Regions from separate parts of the Shinella sedimenti genome, predicted to be linked through region 4. Evidence: predicted binding sites of a transcription regulator. Region 4 holds the regulator's gene; each other region holds the start of a gene.
The links. The regulator LexA, encoded in region 4, represses DNA repair genes until DNA is damaged. The targets are predictions, from matches to a motif close to TGTTCNNNNTGTGTTCNG.
Positions count from the first base shown of each region.

Region 1: the regulator LexA is predicted to act here: its motif matches at 2,053-2,070, upstream of parE (DNA topoisomerase IV subunit B).
Region 2: the regulator LexA is predicted to act here: its motif matches at 2,327-2,344, upstream of MKI86_RS20420 (PA0069 family radical SAM protein).
Region 3: the regulator LexA is predicted to act here: its motif matches at 3,369-3,386, upstream of MKI86_RS05760 (ATP-dependent helicase).

Region 1 is NZ_JAKVIN010000001.1:7,105-12,745, reverse strand. Features, by position in the region: gene tpiA (triose-phosphate isomerase) at 115-885, opposite strand; gene MKI86_RS00055 (alpha/beta hydrolase) at 982-1,866, opposite strand; gene parE (DNA topoisomerase IV subunit B) at 2,075-4,132, shown strand; gene MKI86_RS00045 (hypothetical protein) at 4,202-4,630, shown strand; gene MKI86_RS00040 (DUF2336 domain-containing protein) at 4,679-5,641, opposite strand, start outside.
Region 2 is NZ_JAKVIN010000009.1:117,313-122,953, forward strand. Features, by position in the region: gene MKI86_RS20400 (tetratricopeptide repeat protein) at 1-254, shown strand, start outside; gene MKI86_RS20405 (4-(cytidine 5'-diphospho)-2-C-methyl-D-erythritol kinase) at 259-1,155, shown strand; gene moaB (molybdenum cofactor biosynthesis protein B) at 1,142-1,690, shown strand; gene MKI86_RS20415 (glycosyltransferase family protein) at 1,697-2,233, opposite strand; gene MKI86_RS20420 (PA0069 family radical SAM protein) at 2,405-3,562, shown strand; gene rnhB (ribonuclease HII) at 3,830-4,480, shown strand; gene MKI86_RS20430 (F0F1 ATP synthase subunit B) at 4,683-5,168, opposite strand; gene MKI86_RS20435 (F0F1 ATP synthase subunit B) at 5,179-5,641, opposite strand, start outside.
Region 3 is NZ_JAKVIN010000002.1:335,550-341,190, forward strand. Features, by position in the region: gene MKI86_RS05755 (methyl-accepting chemotaxis protein) at 1-816, shown strand, start outside; gene MKI86_RS05760 (ATP-dependent helicase) at 853-3,327, opposite strand; gene MKI86_RS05765 (efflux RND transporter periplasmic adaptor subunit) at 3,705-4,871, shown strand; gene MKI86_RS05770 (efflux RND transporter permease subunit) at 4,871-5,641, shown strand, end outside.
Region 4 is NZ_JAKVIN010000001.1:178,755-184,395, reverse strand. Features, by position in the region: gene MKI86_RS00895 (ComEC/Rec2 family competence protein) at 138-2,513, shown strand; gene lexA (transcriptional repressor LexA) at 2,681-3,403, opposite strand; gene MKI86_RS00885 (molybdopterin molybdotransferase MoeA) at 3,497-4,720, opposite strand; gene moaC (cyclic pyranopterin monophosphate synthase MoaC) at 4,720-5,214, opposite strand; gene trpC (indole-3-glycerol phosphate synthase TrpC) at 5,214-5,641, opposite strand, start outside.

The sequences.
Region 1 (5,641 bases), 170 kb from region 4:
AAGCGGCCAAATTTCAGGTTTGCGGCTCAATATACCAAGCCGTGCGCCATTCCAAGCCCCAGCGGTCAATCCGCCTGCCCTTTTGCAGGCAGACGAAAGAGGCTGCAAAAGGGCTTATGCCGTCAGCGCTTCATAGGCCCGGTAGATGGCAAGGAAATCGTCCGATTTCAAGCTCGCCCCGCCGATCAGCGCGCCGTCGACATTGGCGACGCCCATCAATTCCCCAGCATTGCCCGGCTTGACAGAACCGCCATAGAGAATACGCATCTTGGCGCCTTCGCCGCCAAAGCGTGTCAAAAGTTCCGCACGCATGAAGGCATGCGCTTCTTCCACGTCCTGTGCCGTCGGCGTCAGTCCCGTGCCGATCGCCCAAATCGGCTCGTAGGCGATCACTGTGTTTTCGGCCGTCGCCCCGTCCGGCACCGAGGCTGCCAGCTGGCTTTTCAGCACGTCCAGCGTCTTGCCCGCCTTGCGCTCGTCGCCCGTCTCGCCAAGGCAGATGATGGCGACGAGGTCGTTGGCATGGGCGATTTCCGCCTTGGCGCGCACCAGCGCATCGCTTTCCTTGTGATCGGTGCGGCGCTCGGAATGACCGACGATCACATGGGTGCCGAAGCAGTCGGCGATCATTTCGGCGGAAATATCGCCGGTATGCGCGCCGGATGCCTTTTCATGGCAATCCTGCGCGCCGATCAGCAGGGGGCTGTCGTCGCAAAGCGCCGTCGCCACATAGAGCAGAGTCGCCGGCGGGCAGATCAGCGTCTCCACCTTCTCGGAAAGCGGCCCCTTCACGCCTTCGGCCATCGCCTTGATCTGGTCGAGCGATGCGCGCGTGCCGTTCATCTTCCAGTTCCCGGCGACGAGCGGTGTTACATCCGGTGTCATGAGGCCTCCCTGTCCTTGAATTCTCGGGTCGCATGGGGCGTAGCAAATCGGCGTGGCCAAGGAAAGGCATGGCGAGAGCTTCGCCCCTATCCCGCTTCAGCGTGCCAGCAGGAAATTCAGCGTTTCGCGCCAGTCGGTCATGCGCACCGGCGTGCCGTGGCCGCCGGTCTGGAACAGCACGAAGCGTGTCGGAATGCCCGCCTTGCGCAGCTTGCGGAACACCGCGATCTGGTCGTTGGCCGCATAGACCTTGTCGCTGTCGCCATGGGTGAAATAGACCGGCAGCTTGGCCTTGAACCCCGGCGTCTTGGCGTAGTCGCCATCCGCCGCCCCGCCCATCAGCACCATGCCGAACAGGCTTTTCACCGCCGTGGCGTCGCGCACCACGCGCGCGCAGATGAAACTGCCCATGGAGGCGCAGGCGAGAATGACGGGCGCATCGGGCGAGAGCGCCTTGGCCCGCAGGATGAGGCCGGAAATGCGCGCCGCTCCGGCATCGTCGAACGACGGCACGCTCGGCGCGTAATAGACGCCACCGTTCTGCACCGCGAGGTTCTTCAGGCGGTTGAAGTTTCCGCCGAAGGTCCAGTCGTTGTTGCCGAGCCGCCGGTCGCCGCCACGCCCGTGGATGAAGATCACGGTGAAGGCCGCCCCCTCGCCCTTGCCGGTCATGGCGACATCGAGCTTGCCGGCCGGCGTATCGACCGTCACCGCCTGCGTCGCCTTCTTCACCGCCGTCGAGACATAGGCGGATTTTACACGCCGCTCCGGCACCTGGTCGCGCCCGTTGATGTCGCGCATTTCCTGATAATCGACGACGCGCAGCGCCCCGTCGTCGGCCGTTTCCACCACAGTGCCGTAGCCGAACAGCTCGTCCTTCCAAGGCTTGAGCGTGAGTGCCGAGGCCTGATGGGCGGCCAGCCCGGTGAAAACGGCGGCCAGAACGAACCGGCGAAGGCAATCAACTGTGGACTGAGCCATGAACACGCACTCCCTTGGGGTGGCGATACTTGCCATTCGCCCGGATGCAAAGCAATCCTCGTGGCGCGGACGGTGCAGCCCGAGTTCGCGAAAACCCGCAGAATCTGGCAGAGTCGCAAGTGATTCGCCGCCCACCTCATTCCGCCACGCCTCGCTCCGCAGGGATCGACGGCTGAAAGCGGCAGACGGAACAAACTCTGAACGGCCCATGCAAGACGACAGCAACGACCTTTTCGCCAGCCTGCCATCCCAGCCCGCCCCGGAACCCGTGGCGCGGGAGGAAAAGCCCATGCCGCGCGCCGTCGCGGTACCAGTGCCGGCCCCGCCGGCTGTCGGCGGCGATTACGACGCCTCGGCGATCCGCGTGCTGGAAGGGCTGGAGCCGGTGCGCATGCGTCCCGGCATGTATATCGGCGGCACGGACGAGAAGGCGCTGCACCACCTCTTCGCCGAAGTCATCGACAACTCGATGGACGAGGCCGTCGCCGGCCACGCCAATTTCATCGAGGTCCATCTCGATGCCGAGGGCTTCCTGACCGTCACCGACAACGGCCGCGGCATCCCGGTCGAGAACCATCCGCAGATGCCGGGCAAGTCGACGCTCGAGGTCATCCTCACCGTGCTGCATGCCGGCGGCAAGTTCGACGGCAAGGCCTACGAGACATCCGGCGGCCTGCACGGCGTCGGCGTGTCCGTCGTGAACGCGCTGTCGGATCAGCTCGAGGTCGAGGTCGCCCGCAACAAGAAGCTCTACCGCCAGCGCTTTTCGCGCGGCAAGCCGGTCGGCGGGCTGGAAGAGCTCGGCGACGTGCACAACCGCCGTGGCACGAAGGTTCGCTTCCACCCGGATCCGGAGATTTTCGGCGCGCATGCCCGCTTCGATCCCGGCCGTGTCTTCCGCATGGCGCGTTCCAAGGCCTATCTTTTCGGCGGCGTCGAAATCCGCTGGAGCTGCGATCCCGCGCTCCTGCCCGAGGGATCCGAGACGCCCGAAAAGGCGGTCTTCCACTTCCCCGGCGGCCTGAAGGATTATCTGCAGGCCACGCTCGGCAAGGACTACACCGTCACGCGCGAAATCTTCGCCGGCAAGAGCGAGAAGTCGGGCGGCCACGGCTCGCTGGAATGGGCCGTCACCTGGTACGGTGGCGATTCGCTCATCCACTCCTATTGCAACACCATCCCGACGGCCGATGGCGGCACGCACGAGGCGGGCCTGCGCATCGCGCTCACCAAGGGCCTCAAGAACTACGCCGAGCTGACCCAGAACAAGCGCGCCAAGGACGTCACCACAGACGATGTGATGATTTCGGCGGTCGGCATGCTCTCCGTCTTCATCCGTGAGCCGGAATTCGTCGGCCAGACCAAGGACAAGCTGGCGACCGTCGAGGCCCAGCGCATTGTCGAGAACGCGCTGCGCGACCCGTTCGACCACTATCTTGCCGATAATCCCGCCGAAGCCGCCAAGCTGCTCGAATGGGTGATCGAGCGCGCCGAAGAGCGCATGCGCCGCCGCAAGGAAAAGGAAGTCTCGCGCAAGACCGCCGTGCGCAAGCTGCGCCTGCCCGGCAAGCTCGCCGACTGCTCGCAGAGCTCCGCCGAGGGTGCGGAACTCTTCATCGTCGAGGGCGATTCGGCCGGCGGCTCCGCCAAGCAGGCGCGCAACCGCGCCAACCAGGCCATCCTGCCGTTGCGCGGAAAAATCCTCAACGTCGCCAGCGCCGGCCGCGAAAAGCTCGGTGCCAACCAGCAGATTTCCGATCTGGTTCAGGCGCTCGGCTGCGGCACGCGCTCGAAATACCGCGACGAGGACCTGCGTTACGACCGCGTCATCGTCATGACCGATGCCGATGTCGACGGCGCCCACATCGCCTCGCTGCTCATCACCTTCTTCTATCAGGAGATGCCGGATCTGATCCGTGGCGGGCACCTCTATCTCGCCGTCCCGCCGCTCTACCGCCTCACACAAGGCGGCAAGACGCTCTATGCCCGCGACGATGCGCACCGCGAGGAGCTGATGCGCACCGAGTTCAACGGACGCGGCAAGGTCGAGATCGGACGCTTCAAGGGTCTGGGTGAAATGCTGCCGGCCCAGCTCAAGGAAACGACGATGGATCCGAAGAAGCGCACGCTTCTCAAGGTCGCAATCGATGACGTCGATTTCGAAGGCACCCGCACGGCCGTGGACGACCTGATGGGCACGAAGCCCGAGGCACGTTTCCGCTTCATCCAGGAGCGTGCGGTCTTTGCCGACAACCTCGATATCTGAGGCGGAAATGCCTTACTTTCGCGCCATTGCCGGCCTCTAACCGGCAGCATCGATCCCGGAGAAACGGCCATGAAAGCTGCGCTCATCGTCATGACGCTCATGGGCTGCGACGACAGCGCGACCCAGTGCCACTATATCGATACGGTCGACCGTTCCTGGCAGAGCGTGGCGCTCTGCGATGCGCAGGCGGAAACCTACATCAACCGACATCAGGACAAGAACTATCCTGTCATCGTGGCAGTGTGTGAAACCGCCAGCGACCGCATGACGGCGGAAGTCACGCCGACACCCGATCCCGCGCCCGCCGACACGACCGTCCAGACCCCGCTGCCATTGCCGGCAGAAACGGTCGAGGCCCGTCAGGGCCTTGCGGCACGCACGCTGAATTTCCTGAAGAAGGCCATTCCCGATCGCCAGTCCCTGAAGGCTGCCGTCACCACGCCGATACGCTATGCCGAGGACGGCTATTCCTGGGTCGCCAAACGCTTCGCCGACTGATTGCCTAAAAAACGATGTGCTGACGGCTGGATCGGACGAATCCTGTCGTCAGGCAGCCTCTCGCGTGGCGATCAGCGCATAGCTGCGCGCCGTCTGGCGCTGTTCGGCAATGGCAAGGCGCTCGACCAGTTCGAGCATCGCCTGGCAGGCGGCATTGCCCATGGCGCGGCTGCGCACCAAAAGCATCTCTGAAACGGAATGCAGCCCGCCCCCGCCCTTGGCCTCGCGCCGCCAGAGCATTGTCGCCTCGGCAAAGAGCGCGCTGACATCGGCGCCGAGCCCGGTGGTTTCATAGAGCGCCCGCACGGCCGCCTCGCGGCCATTGGACAGGAGGGAGCGAACCCGTCGTTCCTCCTGGCCGGAGAGGTTGGCAATGGCGGCAACGAAGAATTCCGCACGGCCGGTGCACAGCGCATGCATCAGGAAAACCGGCGTCAGCCGGCCCGTGACGCGAAGATGCTCGACCAGCGCCGGCATTTCCGCGGCAGCAACCTCCGCCACCATGCCGATCGTTGCGACATCGCAGGCTTCACGCGTGATACGCTCGACCCGACCCGTTCCCACCGCCGCCTGGATGAGGCCGAAGCCTGCAAGCGCCGTGCCGACCTTCTCGACAAGCGCATGGCGGGCATCGCTCGGCAGGTCATCGCGGTCGAGCAGCAGCGCGCGGATATCCGCGTCATGACCCAGCCGCTCGGCAATGCGCGTCAGGCTGCGACGCGATAGCATGGCGCCTTCGTTTTCCAGAAGCGCCAGCACGTCCTCGACGCCCCCCACCTCGGCAAGGGCGGCGGAGACCGCCCGCGAGACATGGCTGCGATTGGCGATCAGCATGCGCGTCACGTCGCTGCCCTTGGCGACAAGATCGACCAGATCGGCATCCGTCAGCAGGCACGAACACAGAATGATATGGGCCGCGATCTCGGGCTGGTCCTCGGCAAGCGGCAGGATCACGGCACGCGGCGCGTCGGCGCAGGACGCAAGTGCCTCGGCCAACGCCAGCCGCACCTT
Region 2 (5,641 bases), on a different contig from region 4:
CCGGCGATCCCACCGTCAACGATCACCTCGGCGATGCCTACTGGCGCGTCGGCCGCAAACTGGAAGCGACCTTCCAGTGGAACCGCGCGCTCGGGCTGAAGCCGGAAGACGCGGAGATCGTCAAGATCAAGGACAAGATCGAAAACGGTCTCGCCGATATCAAGCCTTCCGACCCGGCCTCGGCCCAAGCGAAGGAAGACAAGCCCGCGCAGAAAATCGCGCCGGAAGAAAAAGCCGCGGACCGCAAGTCCTGACCGCATGCCCGGCGACACCCTTTCGGGCTTTGCCGTTGTCGAACCGGCGCCCGCCAAGATAAACCTCGCGCTGCACGTCGTCGGCGAGCGCGAGGATGGCTACCATCTCCTCGACAGCCTCGTAACCTTCACAGCCTTCGGCGACTGCATCGCGCTGTCGCCGGCCGGTGAGGACCGCTTCACGCTGTCCGGCCGCTTTTCCGGCACGCTGGCAGCAGAGGGTGACAATCTCGTCACCCGCGCGCGTGACCGGCTGCGTGCGGCGCTGGAACAGACGGGGCAATCCGCCCCGCCCGTGCATATTCATCTGGAAAAGAACCTTCCCATTGCCTCCGGCATCGGCGGCGGCTCGGCGGATGCGGCCGCTACACTGCGCGGCCTGCTTGCCCTGTGGCACGCGCATCTGCCCGGCGACCGGCTCGACGCCATCGCCATCGGGCTCGGCGCGGATGTGCCCATGTGCCTCGCCGGCCGTCCGTTGCTGGCACGCGGCATCGGCGAGGATATCACGCCCGTAGCGCTTCCCGCGCTCTTCATGGTGCTCGCCAACCCTCTCGTGGGTGTCTCGACGCCAGCCGTGTTTCGCGCGCTCGCCTCCAAGCGGAACGGGCCGCTGGCGCTTCAAGATATGCCGGAAGACTGGCTGGATGCCATTGCCGGCCTGCGCAACGATCTGGAGCCGCCTGCCCGCCGGCTCTGCCCGCAGATCGGGGAACTGGCCAACGATCTTGCCGCGACGGATGCACGCGTCGTGCGGATGTCCGGTTCCGGCGCCTCCTGCTTCGCGCTATACGCTTCGGACGCAATGGCCGAGGCGGCGGCGGCTTCGCTGAGGCAGCAACACCCCGACTGGTTCATCACCGCCACCCGCACGCTGGAGGGACACGATGGCACGCCTTGACGAGACGAGACCGTTCATCCCGGTCGGCATCGCGGTGCTGACCGTCTCGGATACCCGCACACCAGAGACAGACCGTTCCGGGGATACGCTGGTCGCGCGCATCGCCGACGCCGGCCACAGGCTCGTTGCCCGCGCGATCGTGCCGGACGATATCGCCACCATTCGCGCGCAGGTCGAGGCCTGGACGCGCGACGATGCGGTCGACGTTGTCATCACCACCGGTGGCACGGGCTTCACGGGCCGCGATGTGACGCCGGAGGCACTGGAGCCGATCTTCGAGAAACGCATGGACGGCTTTTCGGAGGTCTTCCACCGCATCTCCTATGACAAGATCGGCACCTCCACGATCCAGTCGCGCGCGACGGGCGGTGTCACCAACGCCACCTTCATCTTCGTGCTGCCCGGCTCGCCCGGCGCCTGCAAGGATGCCTGGGACGGCATTCTCAAGGCACAACTCGACTACAGGCACATGCCCTGCAATTTCGTGGAAATCATGCCGCGTCTCGACGAGCACCTGAAGCGCTCGGCCGGCTGAGCCGCCTCAACCGGCCACGAGCTGCGCGCGCATCGCCCTGATCGCCCAGGCGGGCACGATCTCGGCGACGAGGGAAAAGGTCTTCGTACCCTTAGCGATGTCGGAGAGGGACATGCCGGTGCGCACTGCGGCCGCAGCCTGCCGTTTGCTGACAAGATAGCCCTGCTCGAGTGGCGAAAGGCGGCGCCCGAAGCGTTTCAGGAATGGGCGACGGTGATTGCGCGAGCCGGTGAACCGCGCCGGGCCGGCACTGACCGAGACATGATCGGCGATGGCATCGACCCACCCGGTCATCGGGCGTGCGCCAGGCTCCAGAAGGAGCAGCCAGTCGCCGCGCGCCGCGCGCACGACATCCTTCATGTCCCAGCTGGTGAGAAACCGGCAACCGGCTGCATCCGCCACACGGGCGGAACCATCGCGCGAGCCGTGATCGAGCACGATGACCTCCCGCACGATTCCCTCGACAGCACCCGGAACAAGCGCCGAAAGCGTCTGAGCAAGCTCGGCCTCGTTGTCCCGGCATTCGATGATGATCGTCAGCATACATCCTACTACCGCATCGCAGCATGAATTGCCACCGCCGCAAGACCGTCGCATTGCCGCATGGTTAGGCGACATGGTTAGCCGGAACAAATTTGTTCTTGCATTGTTCTCATTTCGATTATAGGAATATAGTCATTGAACCGGGGCGAGACGGTCCCGCCGGAGATAGCCATGAACGATGTTGCAAACCTGAGGCAGGGTGCCCTAGCGCCCGGCCATGCGAAGGATGTTGCCGAAGCACTGCTGGCTGATACGGGCATGCGCATCGATGGAGACCGCCGACGCGGCCGGGGCGCCGGGCTCAACTTCACCGGCCGTTTCGAGCCCGTGACGCGCGAAAGCTTCGACGACGGCTGGCAGACGCTGGAGGAGCTTCCGCCGTTCCGCACCGAGGTCCAGGTCGAGAAGCCGCGTACCATCATCACCCGCAACGAATCGCCGGATATTCCCTTCGACCGCTCGATCAATCCCTATCGCGGCTGCGAGCATGGCTGCATCTACTGCTTCGCCAGGCCGACTCATGCCTTCATGGGCCTGTCCGCCGGCCTCGATTTCGAAGCGAAGCTCTTCGCCAAGCCGGATGCGCCCAAGCTGCTCGAACGCGAATTGTCCAAGCCCGGCTACAAGCCGCGTGTCATCGCAATCGGCACCAATACCGATCCCTACCAGCCTATCGAGAAGGAATGGCGTATCATGCGCCAGATTCTCGAAGTGCTCGACAAGGCCAACCATCCTGTCTCGATCGTCACCAAATCGGCGCTCGTCATGCGCGATATGGATATTCTCTCCCGCATGGCCGCCCGCGGCCTGGCCTGGGTCGGCATGTCGGTGACGACACTCGACCGGAAGCTTGCCCGCACCATGGAGCCGCGGGCAGCCACCCCGTCACGCCGGCTGGAGGCGATCCGCGCACTCTCCGATGCCGGTATCCCCACCGCCGTCATGATGGCGCCGATCATTCCCGGCCTCAATGATCACGAGATCGAAAAGGTGCTCGATTCGGGCAAGGCGGCCGGGGCGATGGAAGCGAGCTATGTGCTGCTGCGCCTGCCGCTGGAAGTGAGCCCCCTCTTCCGTGAGTGGCTGCTGCGCAACTATCCGGACCGCTATCGCCATGTCATGTCCCTCGTGCGCTCCATGCGTGACGGCAAGGATTACGACGCGGAATTCGGCAAGCGCATGAAGGGTGCCGGCCCCTATGCCTGGCAGATCGCCCGACGCTTCGAGATGGCCAGCAAGCGGCTGGAACTGACGCGAACGCGTCGGAACCTGTCCGGCGACCAGTTCATTCCGCCCTCGGGCAGCGGCGTGCAGTTGTCCTTGCTCTGAAAGTCGGTGGGTGAGGTTTGACCACGTTCCCCAGTGTGGCGTGCCGGCAAAGCGGCATGCGTTACGGAAACGGAGCCGTGGCCGGCATCACCGGCAAGGCCGCGACAGTGATTTGAAAGTTCTGCGCAGTTCCTTGGGCCGGCCGGCTCGTGAAAGGCGCTATCCTCTTCCGGTCCGCCAATCCCCGGGCGCACCGGTTGCCCCTCCGGCATCCGCCTCCTGCCGGGGGACTTGCAGGGAATCGGACGGATGTGCGAGGTTCGCCGCATGTCCCGTCCCGCATCCTCCGATTCCCGCCTTCTTTTCGATATGCCCGAAGGGCCCGACTTCTCGATGGAGATGGCGGCCAGAAAACGCGGCCTCTGGCCGGTCGCAGGGACTGACGAGGCCGGGCGCGGCCCTTTGGCCGGGCCCGTGGTCGCGGCGGCGGTCGTGCTCGACCCTGATAACATTCCCGATGGTCTTCACGATTCCAAGCAATTGAGCGCGGCGAAGCGGGAAATGCTGTTTGCCCGCATCATGGAAACGGCCTTCGTATCCGTCGCGTCAAGTTCCTCGCGGCGCATCGATACGATCGACATTCGCAAGGCGAGCCTCGATGCCATGCGCCGCGCCGTCGCGGGTCTCGAAGTGGCGCCGAGGCTCGTCCTGACGGACGGCCGTGACGTGCCGCCGGGCCTAGCCTGCGAGGGCCGGGCCGTCATCAAGGGCGACGCGCTCTCCGTTTCGATTTCGGCGGCCTCGATCGTCGCCAAGGTGATGAGGGACCGGATGATGGCGCGCGCGGAGGAAACCTATCCAGGATACGGCTTTGCCGTGCATGCCGGTTATGCTACCCAGGTGCACCGCACCGCTATCGAGTCCATCGGTCCCTGCCGCCTCCACCGCATGAGCTTTCGCCCGCTGCGCAAGGACTGATCCGCCCCTTGGCACCATGCAGATCACCAGTTCCACGCTGGATATCAAAGCGCGTACGCTGGCTGCCAACCGGCAGAGGCACCAAAGTATCGTGTCTGATCGCCAGCGTCGAACACTCAGCACAGACCAATGTTCGGTATACGCCGGACGCAAAAAAGGCCGGATCGCTCCGGCCTTTTTCAATTCATCGAGAATGGCGACCTCAGTTGAGGCGGCTCTTCACTTCGCTGATCGCGTTGTCGAAGAGCGACTTGCCGGTTGCGGCATCTGCCTTGGCGGCGATGACCTTCTCGGCGGCCGCAACAGCGAGATCGACGGCTGCGGCGCGCACGGCGTTGATCGCGTCGACTTCCGCCTGCTTGATCTTCTGCTCGGAGAGCGCCGTGCGGCGGGTGACGTATTCCTCGGTCTTCTGCTTGGCCTCGGCGGTCAGGGCGCTCGCTTCGCGTTCAGCGGCGGCGACGATGCTTGCAGCTTCCGCCTCGGCATCCTTGCGCTTGCGCTGGTATTCGGCGAGCAGGTGCTGGGCCTCCTCACGAAGGCGCTTGGCTTCCGCCAGCTCGTTCTGGATCTTCTCGGCACGGGCGTCGAGACCCTTGGCCATCATGCCCGGAACCTTGAGATAGGCAATCAGGGCCAGGAACAGCAGGAGGCCGACAAAGGCATAGAATGTTGCGTCGAATGCCATGGTATCCTCCTTATTCGCCCGCTGCCGACTTCACGGCCGAAGCGATTTCGGCCTTGGTGGCCTTGGCGCCGATCAGCTGTTCGACGACGGCTGCGGTCGTTTCCTCGGCAATCGTGCCGACATCGGCAAGCGCCTTGGCCTTGATTTCGGCGATGCGCGTTTCCGCACCGGCGATCTTGTCCTGCAGCGAGGCTTCGATCTTGGCGCGCTCGGCGTCGGCCTTGGCCTTGGCTTCGTCGCGGGCGGTCGAGGCGATTGCGTTGCCCTTGGCGCGGGCAGCGGCGAGTTCCTGTTCGTAGGAAGCGATCGCAGCGTCGGCTTCCGCCTTCAGGCGGGACGCTTCGTCGAGATCCTGTGCGATGCGGTCGTGCCGCGTCTCCAGAATGCCGCCGATGCGCGGAATGACGACCTTCGACATGAGAAGGTAGAAAAGACCGAACGTGATCGCGAGCCACAGAAGCTGCGATGCAAAC
Region 3 (5,641 bases), on a different contig from region 4:
GTGCAGAACCGCAGCGGTCAGGACATGCGCAAGGCCGCCGAGGAGCTCTCCGAGCGCACGCGCAAGCAGGCCGTTGCGCTGGAGGAGACGGCCGCCGCGCTGACGCAGGCGACCATCGCCGTGCGTTCCTCCACCGAGCGAACGCGCGAGACGCGCCAGCTCGTGCAGGATGCGCGCATATCCGCCAGCAGCTCGGCCCAGGTGGTCAACGACACCGTGAGCGCGATGCAGCGCATCGAGGCCGCCTCCAGCGAGATCGGCCAGATCATCGGCGTCATCGACGAGATCGCCTTCCAGACCAATCTTCTGGCGCTCAATGCCGGGGTCGAGGCGGCGCGTGCGGGCGATGCGGGCAGGGGGTTTGCCGTCGTCGCGCAGGAGGTTCGCGAGCTCGCGCAGCGTTCCGCCAAGGCCGCCCGCGAGATCAAGACGCTGATTACCAATTCAGGCACGGAAGTGCAGGATGGCGTGCGCCTCGTGGGCGAAACCGGCCGGGCGCTGCAGGAAATCGGAAGCTTCGTGCAGAAGATAGACGAGAATGTCGATGCCATCGCGACTTCCGCCGCGGAGCAGGCTGCGGGCCTCGAGGAGATCAGTGCCGCCGTCTCCGATGTCGACCGCATCACGCAGGAGAACGCCGCGATGGTGGAGCGCACGACTGCCACGAGCCAGACGCTGGCCGAAGGCGCGGTCAAGCTCAGCGATCTCGTCAACCGCTTCCAGCTCAACCGTCGGGCCCGTCGCCGTGACGGCAGCAAAATCTGGACGCCGGAAGAGCGCGCCGCGCGTCTGGGTACGATGCGCAAGGCATCCTGATCCATCGATAAAGCCGCGGGGCCGGTCTCGGCCCCGTCAGGCCTTTTCGACGAAGCCGTCGAGCACGCGCTTCTGGCCGGCACGGTCGAAATCGATTGTCAGCTTGTTGCCCTCGATCGATGCGATATTGCCGTTACCGAATTTGAGGTGGAAGACGCGGTCGCCGATGGCGAATTTCGACGGCTCGCTGGTCGCCGACTTGGCGATCAGTTCTCCTTCTATGGTGCGGCCGCGGGGGCCGCTTTCGCCGTAGCCGATACGTTCCACGGCGTGACCGGAGCGCGAGCCCCAGTTGTCGCGCGTCGCGTCGGTGCGGTTTGCCTGCGCACGCCGCCAGCCGGGCGTCGAATAGGCGTTCTGGAACGGCTCCTGCTTGTCGAAGCGGGACTGGCCATAGCCGCCGCCGCGGCCATAACCGCCATAGGACTGCTCGACCTCCGCAACCTCCACATGGCTGTCCGGCAGTTCGTCGAGGAAGCGGGATGGCAACGTCGATTGCCACAGGCCGTGAATACGCCTGTTGGAAACGAACCAGATGTGGCAGCGGCGCTTGGCGCGCGTGATGCCGACATAGGCGAGGCGGCGTTCTTCCTCGAGCCCGGAGCGGCCGCCCTCGTCGAGCGAACGCTGGTGCGGGAACAGACCTTCCTCCCAGCCTGGCAGGAACACAGTCTCGAATTCGAGGCCCTTGGCCGAGTGCAGCGTCATGATCGAGACGGCGTCGAGATCGGCATTCTGCTCTGCATCCATGACCAGCGAGACGTGATCGAGAAAGCCGCGCATGGATTCGAACGCTTCCATCGAGCGGATGAGTTCCTTGAGGTTGTCGAGGCGCCCCGGTCCTTCCGCCGACTTGTCGGCCTGCCACATCGCGGTATAGCCGCTCTCGTCGAGGATCTGCTCGGCAAGCTCGGTGTGCGGCATCGTCTCCAGCAGCGATTGCCAGCGGCGGAAATCGGTGACGACGTCGAACAGCGACTTGCGGGCCTTCGGTTTCAGCTCGTCGGTCTCGATGATATCGGCGGCGGCGGCAAGCATGGGGATGTCGCGGGCGCGGGCATAGTCATGAAGGTTGCGGATCGTCGTGTCGCCGAGGCCGCGTTTGGGCGTGTTGACAATGCGCTCGAAGGCGAGATCGTCTGCCGGCTGGCTGACAAGGCGGAAATAGGCGAGCGCATCGCGGATCTCGAGCCGCTCGTAGAAGCGCGGGCCGCCGATGACACGGTAGTTGAGGCCGAGCGTGACGAAACGATCTTCGAATTCGCGCATCTGGAAGGAGGCGCGCACGAGGATGGCCATGTCGTTCAGCTTGTGCTGCTTGCGTTGAAGCTGCTCGATTTCCTCGCCGACGGCGCGCGCCTCTTCCTCCGAATCCCAGGCCGCGTGGACCACGACCTTGTCGTCATCGGGGTCATGCCGGTCGGTGAAGAGGGTCTTGCCGAGCCGGTCCTCGTTATGGGCGATCAGGTGGCCGGCTGCACCGAGGATATGGGCGGTGGAGCGGTAGTTACGCTCCAGCTTGATGACCTTGGCGCCGGGGAAATCCTTCTCGAAGCGCAGGATGTTGTCCACCTCCGCGCCGCGCCAGCCATAGATCGACTGGTCGTCATCGCCCACGCAGCAGACATTCTGCGGCGTGCCTTTCGGGCGCTGGGCGAGCAGGCGCAGCCACATATATTGCGCCGTATTGGTGTCTTGGTATTCGTCAACGAGGATGTAGCGGAACTTCTGATGGTACTCCGCCAACACGTCCGGATTGGCGCGGAACATGCGGATCGGATGCAGGAGAAGGTCGCCGAAGTCGCAGGCGTTCAGCGTCTTCAGACGGTTCTGGTAAGCGGTGTAGAGTTCGCGGCCCTTGCCATTGGCGAAGGCGCGAGCGTCCCCTTCCGGGATCTGCGCGGGGTCGAGGCCCTTGTTCTTCCAGCCGTCGATCATGCCGGCGAACTGCTTGGCCGGCCAGCGTTTGTCGTCGATGTTCTCCGCCTGGAGCAGTTGCTTGATCAGCCGCACGACATCGTCGGTGTCGAGAATGGAAAAGTCCGAGCGCAGGCCGACGAGCTCGGCATGCCGGCGCAGCAGCTTCACGCCTATGGAGTGGAAGGTGCCGAGCCACGGCATGCCTTCCACGGCGCCGCCCACGAGCAGGCCGATACGTTCCTTCATCTCGCGCGCGGCCTTGTTGGTAAAGGTCACCGCCAGAAGCTGGCTCGGATAGGCGCGGCCGGTCGCAAGGATATGGGCGATGCGGGTCGTCAGCACCCGCGTCTTGCCGGTACCGGCACCCGCAAGCACCAGAACCGGCCCGTCGAGGGTCTCGACAGCTTCACGCTGTTCCGGGTTGAGGCCGGAGAGGTAATCGGGCGCACGGTTGGCGTCGCGCGCCGCCAGGGCGCGCGCGGCGATGCCAAGACCCGATCCGCCGCCGGCTTTCGGCGCGGGTGCGGCCGCAGAGGGGCCGAGCTGCGGGTCTTCATCGAAGAAGGGAATATCGTCGTAACCGCTCATCATGCGGCTCAATGTAGTGATTCGGGACCGAAAGGCCAGTTTTGCGTTCTGCTTTTATTCCGCGGGGAAAAAGATCGGCCCGAATATTGTGGAAATGGCGGCTGGTCAGGCTCTCGGAGCGTTTGCTTCGATTGGTGTATCCCCGCGGCTTATCGACCTGTCGCGGGCCCGCCGTTAACAAGGCCGTCGCGTGTTCACAGGAGGGCGCGCCACGTCCGTTCCGCAGTCCTGTCTTACGTTTCTGTAACGAACCGGCCGGGCAATCTTACAATTCCGTAATGATCGGATTCTTTCATTGCCGGTTCATTTCCAAACCGGGATACTCCCCCTATGTCGCGATGCAACATGTCGCGGTTTGCTTTTCATCGGAGAAAGAGTGCATGCGGGTTTGGAAACAGCTCCTTCTTGGCGTTGGCGTCATTTCGGCCGGCGTGCTGCTATGGGGCCGTTTCGTGCCGGGCGCGAACGGTGTTCTGGAGGCTGCCGGCCTGCCGGAGACGGTTGTCGCCGCGATTGCGCCGGCCGGTAATGGCAACGAGCAGGCTGGCGGCAACGGTGGTGGCGGGCGTGGCGGCTTCGGCGGCGGCCCGGCCCTCGTGGTGACCAAGCCCGTTTCCATGGCGCTCGTCAACGACCGGCTGAATGCGATCGGCGACGGCGAGGCGATCCGCTCGGTGACGGTGACGCCCTATGCCTCCGGCAATCTTACGGAGGTTCTCGTCCAGTCCGGCAGTCGCGTCGAGCAGGGGCAGGTTATCGCCCGCCTTGATAATGACGAGCAGAAGATCGCGGCCGATCAGGCGCGCGTGGCCCGTGAAAGTGCCGAGCAGAAGGTAACCCGTCTGACGAATCTGCGCTCCTCGACCAGCGCGGCCGATCTGCAGGACGCCGAGACGGCGCTGAAGGCGGCGGAGCTGGCCTTGCGCAATGCGGAACTGATGCTCAGCCGCCGCGATATCACCGCGCCCTTCGGCGGCACGGTCGGCATCATCTCCGTCAATCCCGGCGATTACGTCACGACCACCTCGGCGATCGCGCGTGTCGACGACCGTTCGAAGATCCTTGTCGACTATTGGGTGCCGGAGCGCTTTGCGACGAACATTCGCGTCGGCGGGGAAGTGACGGCCACCGCCGTCGCGCGTCCGGGTGAAACCTTCACCGGCACCATTCAGGCGATCGACAACCGCATCGACCAGGAGAGCCGCACATTGCGCGTGCGTGCCCAGATCGAAAACCCGCAGGACCTTTTGCGCGCGGGCATGTCCTTCCAGGTGACGATGCATTTTGCCGGCGACCGCTATCCGAGCGTGGATCCGCTTTCCGTGCAATGGAGTGCGGATGGGTCCTTCATCTGGCGCGTCAGCGGCGACAAGGTCGAGCGCGTGCCCGTGCATATCGTCCAGCGCAATCCCGATATGGTTCTCGTGAAGGCTGACCTTGCCGATGGCGATGCCGTTGTCGTCGAAGGCGTGCAGACGCTACGGCCGGGCGGGACGGTACGCACCGCCGCCGAGCGACAGGCCCCCGCCGGCGCGGAGGGCTCATAATGTCGGGTGATCCGGTGGAGGCCAACGGCGGCGGCAAGGCGGGCTTTACCGCGCTCTTCGTCCGCCGGCCGATCTTCGCGCTCGTTCTGAACACGCTGATCGTGGTCGCGGGTCTTGCCGCCTTCAACGGCGTTGAAATCCGCGAGCTGCCGTCGGTCGACCAGCCTGTCATCAGCGTCACCACCGATTTCGACGGCGCATCGCCCGAAACGGTCGACCGCGAACTGACCGATATCATCGAGGGCGCGGTCTCGCGCGTGCAGGGCATCAAGGATATTTCCTCGACGTCGTCCTTCGGCCGCAGTCGTGTCACCCTCCAGTTCTCCGACACCACGGATGTCAACCAGGCGGCAAACGACGTGCGCGATGCACTCGGTCGTGTGACGAACCGCCTTCCCGATGGCGCCGAGGAGCCGCGCGTCGTCAAGGCGGATGCGGACAGCCAGCCGATCATGCGGCTTGCGCTTACCTCCGACACTCAGTCGCTGGAAAACCTGACACTGCTCGCCAATAACGAGATCACAGACCGGCTCGCCTCCGTGGAAGGGGTTGCCGACGTTGTCGTCTACGGTGACCAGGAAAAAATCTTCCGCGTCGATGTGGACCAGTCGCGGCTTGCCGCGCGCGGCCTGACCGTGGCCGATCTGCGCAATGCGCTGGCGACGGCTGCCTTCGACGTGCCTGCCGGTTCGCTGAAAAGCCAGAGCCAGGACATCACGGTGCGGGCAACGGCAGACCTTGCCACCCCCGCCGATTTCGAGAACCTCATC
Region 4 (5,641 bases):
GGACGGAGATCGCAGAGCGGAAGAGGGCCGCAAAGGCCTATCGGTGGGATGTCCGGCCGGGTGATGGCGCGGTGCCCGCGGAGTTCGACGCGGCGCCTGCGCCGGTTGAGAGGGCCGCGCGGTGGTACGGAAGGGCTGTGGGCTGGCTGCGACCGCGCCGCGCAATCCGTGAAAGCCTGTCGGAGGCCTTTGCCGAAGAGCGCACGCACGGGCACTTCTTTCTGTTCGTGCCAGTCTTCCTTGGAATAGGCGCGGCTCTCTGGTTCGCTGCCGAGGTCGATCCGCCGATCTATGCCATGGTTCTGTTGGCCATTGCCGCCATGATGCCCGCCTGGCGGCTTCGCCATCGCGAAAATTTGAGCGCGATCCTGGCGGGCGGCGCATTTCTCGTTCCGATCGGAATGCTGCTCGCGACGCTGGAAAGCGCAAGGCTCGATACCGTCATTATCGATACGTCCGTGACGACCATGATCGAGGGACGGGTGCTTTCGCGCGAAAGCGGGGCGGGCAACACGATCCGTTACCGCATCGCGCTGGAGAAGACGCGAGAGCCAACCCTGAAACGCGCGCCGCTAATCGTCACGCTACTGGCGCGAAGCCGCCACGATCCGATTGCCATCGGCCACGGCATATCCGGCCGCGCGCGTCTCGGGCCACCTTCGGGACCCGCCTTGTCCGGCCTCAACGACTTCGCTTTCGACGCCTATTTTGCCGGCACGGGCGCGGTCGGATACTTTTATAGCGCGCCGGTCGCAATCGAGACGGGGTCCGGCGGATGGAGCGACCGCATAGCGCAGCGGATTGCGATATGGCGAAACAACCTGACCGAGCATATCCGCGGCCGCATCGGCGGCGATGCCGGGGCGATTGCCGCGGCTCTGGTTACGGCAGAACAGCGGGCTATCAGCGACGAGACGGTGGAAGCGCTCCGGCAGGCGGGGCTTGCCCATGTCCTTGCCATTTCCGGCCTCAACATGGTGCTCGCGGCCGGCACATTCCTTGTCGGCGCGCGTATGCTGATGGCGCTCATACCCGGCTTTGCCGAACGCTTCCCAACCCGCAAGATTGCCGCGGGCGGCGCGCTCATAATGGTCACACTCTACATTCTCGTGTCGGGCGGCGCGATTTCGGCTGTCCGCTCATGGATCATGATCTGCGTGATGCTGATCGCCGTGCTTTTCGGCCGCTCCGCCATCAGTCTACGCAATGTAGCGCTGTCGGCCATCATCATCCTTGCCGTCACGCCCTCCGCCGTCACCAATCCCGGTTTCCAGATGTCTTACGCCGCAACGCTCGGTCTCGTCGCCGGTTACGCGGCGTGGCGCGAGCGGCCCGTGCGCAAGGAGGGCAAAGGCGGCGCGCTGCGTTTGACCGGCGGTGCGGCCGGGCGCTTCTTCGGCGGACTTCTGCTTTCATCGGCAATCGGAAGCCTGTCCACGCTGATCTACTCCATCGGCCACTTTCACCGTGTGCCCGCCTATGGGCTCGCCGGCAACCTGCTCGCCATGCCGGCAATCAGCGCAATCGTCATGCCCTTCGGTCTCATCGCGGTTCTGCTTATGCCTTTCGGACTTGATGCGATCCCTTTTGCCATCATGGGAAAAGGGATCGAATGGATGATCGCGCTGGCCGAATGGGTTTCGCGCTGGAAGGGTGGGGATGTCGTCACCGGTCGTATACCCATGTCCGCTTTCGTGCTGATCGGTGTTGGTGGCGGACTGCTCTGCATCCTGCGCACGCGGCTTCGGCACGCCGGGACGGTTCTTATTGTCGTCGGTGCGCTGATGGCCGTATGGCCTCCCACACGCGGGAAACCGGAGTTGCTGATTTCCGAAGACGGGCGACTTGTTGCGATCCTGCGCGACGATGCGGTCGCAACGAACCGCGCCAAGCCGCCGGGCTTCATCTACGACCAGTGGCGCCGTGCCTTGCGGCTCGGCGACCTTGCCAGACCGGACATGCGAAAGACCGCCGGTCTGCTGCTGGCCGAAACGGCGACGGAGGCGGCTGCTGCCGAGACCGAACGGAAACGGCCGCGTCGCAAGGCGGACAGGGAGAAGGCGAAAGAAGCCATGATGTCGGCTTTGGTGGCCGCGCGGCAGACGCAAACGTTTATCTGCGAGGCGAAGGCTTTCTGCGCCGCCGTCTCGCCCAGCGGCTGGAAGATCGTGACCCTTGAGGATACGGCCTTTCTGGGCACGGCTTGCAATAGGGCTGATCTCGTTGTCGTGCCCTTCGCTTTGCGGCTCGACAGTTGCCGTTCTGGCGCCAAGCTCCTGACCGCGCGGCATCTGCGCCGAACGGGCGCCTTGGAAATTACGCCATCGACCGATGATGCCGGAGCAAGCCTTACCGATGCGATTTACACGTCGGCCGTGGAAACTGTCGCGCGCGCCTGGTCGCGACATCGCACCTATGACTGGCGCAGCGATACCTTCGAGACGCCAGCTGGAGCGCCGTTGGCAGAGCCTGAGATCAAGGAGACTGATCCTTCACCTTTGCCACTCCCATGACGTCCAGGAAGCGGCCGAGCTTATCGGATGGGAGGGCGTTACAGAGACAGCGATCTGGCAGTGCTCCACACCAAGCAGCAGAGCACTTGCAAAGAGGCACGAGCAACTCGGCTCCGTGCGCTCCATCACCAAGACGGTCAGAAGCCAGCCTTATTGGCTACCACGTCTCAGTGATACCGGCGGATGAGCCCGACAAGCTTGCCCTGGATCTTGACCCGGTCGGGGCCAAAGATGCGGGTCTCATAGGCTGGATTTGCCGCTTCCAGCGCGATGGATGCGCCCTTGCGGCGGAACCGCTTCAGCGTCGCCTCTTCGTCATCGACGAGGGCAACGATGATTTCGCCCGGATTGGCAGTACTGGCGTTACGAATGATGACCGTGTCGCCGTCGAGAATACCGGCCTCGATCATCGAATCGCCCTTGACCTCGAGCGCATAGTGATCGCCGTTGCCGATCATCTCAGCCGGGACGGTGATCTCGTGCGTGTTGTTCTGGATGGCGGAGATCGGCACACCCGCGGCGATACGGCCCATGACCGGCACGGAAACGGACGACGACATATTCTGCGGCGGCGTTACAGGCCTGGATGGCGTCACGGCTGCGGGCTGCTTGCCGAGGCTGCCTTCGATGACCGATGGCGAAAATCCCCGGCGCGGCTGGAGGCTGGGCGAATAGGCCTCAGGAAGCTTGATGACCTCGAGCGCACGGGCCCGGTTCGGCAGGCGGCGGATGAAGCCGCGCTCCTCCAGCGCCGTGATCAGGCGGTGAATACCGGATTTCGAAGCGAGATCCAGCGCATCCTTCATCTCGTCGAAAGACGGAGGAATGCCTGACTCCTTCATACGCTCGTGAATGAACAGGAGCAGTTCCTGTTGTTTGCGCGTCAGCATGGCATCTCCAGCCAGAATCGTGAAACAAATCCAGAACAGACACTATCCGTTCCACATGTGTTCTGCAAGTGGCTGCCAGGACAATAATGTCGCTCAGGCAGCGGGTTCCCTGAGAACGAGCACATCGCAGAGGGCGCCGGCATCCTCTGCAGGTGCATGCGGCGGACGGATCAGGAGGCCATCCGATTCTGCGAAGATCTTCATCATCGACGAATCCTGCTTCTCGAATGGCGTGACGAGAAGCGCGTCGTCGGGCGCGTGTGCAAGGCCTGCGCGAATGTAATCCTGCCGGCGGTCGTTCTGTTTGAGCGGCACGGCGGCGACGGCCCGGCTTACCCTGTTCTTTGCGGGCAAGCGGGCGAGTTTTCGGAGCAATGGTTCCAGGAACAGATAGGAGCAGACAAGGCTGGAGACGGGATTGCCGGGCAGGCCGACCACCTGGATATCACCAAGACGTCCGACCATCAGCGGCTTTCCGGGTCGCATTGCGATGCGCCAGAAGTCGAGTTCCATGCCGGCCTCGCCGAGCACAGGCTGAACAAGGTCGAAATCCCCCACGGACGCGCCGCCGAGTGTCACCAGCACGTCGATGTCCATCTGCAGCGCCTGGCGCACGGCATCCAGAATGGCCTGCTTGTCGTCTCTCACAATGCCGAGGTCTATGATCTCCGCACCGGCCTGCCTTGCGATGGCCGCGACGCCGTAGCTGTTGGACGCGATGATCTGGCTTGCGCCGGGCGTCTCTCCGGGCGGCACGAGTTCGTCGCCCGTCGCGAGGATCGCGACCCGCGGGCGGGCATAGACGGGCAGTTGCGGGTGGTTCATCGCTGCTGCAACGGTCAATCGGCCAGCATCCAGCATCTGGCCGGCCTTCAGAACGACCTCGCCCTTGGTGAAATCCTGCCCGCGCGGGCGAATATGGCGGCCCTTGGGCGTGAGGAAGGTGGTGCGAATTCGACCGTCCTCAAGGGGCTCCGTGTCTTCCTGGAGGATGACTGTATCGGCAAAGGCCGGGAGCGGGGCGCCGGTGAAGATGCGTACTGCTTCACCCGGACCGGCCGTACCCTCGAACGCATGACCGGCTGAGGATAAGCCGGCGACGCTGAGGACGGATCCGATCCCGGCGATATTGGCATGGCGAACGGCATAACCGTCCATTGCGGAATTGTCGAAGGGCGGCTGGGTGAGGCGGGCGGCGACATCTTCGGCCAGCACCCGTCCTGCCGCGTCGTGGAGCTGGACGCGATCCGTCCGCTGCACCGGCTTGGCCGCGGACAACAGGCGGTTGAGGGCGTCGGCAACGGGCAGAAGGGACATCAGCTCTCTCTGCGCTTGTAGTCGCCTGAACGGCCGCCGGATTTCTCGACGAGGCGGACACCGCCGATCTCCATCTCGCGATCGGCCGCCTTCGCCATGTCGTAGATGGTGAGGCACGCGACGCTAACGGCCGTCAGCGCCTCCATCTCCACGCCGGTGCGGCCGGTGAGCTTGGCCGTGGCCTCGACGCGCAGGCCGGGCAGGGAGAGGTCCTCGTGGATCTCCACGGAGACCTTGGTGAGCATCAGCGGATGGCAGAGCGGAATCAGGTTTGAGGTCTGCTTGGCGGCCATGATGCCGGCGAGGCGCGCAGTCCCGATGACATCGCCCTTTTTCGCATCGCCCTTGAGGATGAGGTCGAGCGTCGTGGTGTTCATGCGCACGAAGCCTTCGGCCACGGCGATCCGCAGGGTCTCAGCCTTGTCGCCGACGTCGACCATATGGGCTTCGCCGGAGGCGTCGATATGGGTGAGCGTGCGGGCGTCGTCGCCCATCATTCCGCCGCCAGCATGCCGGCGGAACCGGTCAGCAATTCGCGCGTGGCCGCTGTTACATCGTCCTTGCGCATCAGGCTTTCGCCGACGAGGAAGGTGGAGATGGCGACTTTGGCAAGGCGCTGGCAATCGGCATGGGTAAAGACGCCGCTTTCGCTCACGAGCAGTCGGTCCTCCGGCACCATGCCGGCCAGTTTTTCGGAGACGGCGAGATCGACCTCGAAGGTGCGCAGGTTGCGATTGTTGATGCCGACGAGCTTGGATTTCAGCTTGAGCGCCCGCTCCATTTCCGCTTCGTCATGCACCTCGATCAGGACATCCATGCCAAGCGAAAAGGCGGAGTCTTCCAGCATTTTCGCCGTTTCGTCCGTTAGAGAGGCCATGATGAGAAGAATGCAGTCGGCACCCCAGGCGCGGGCTTCCAGCA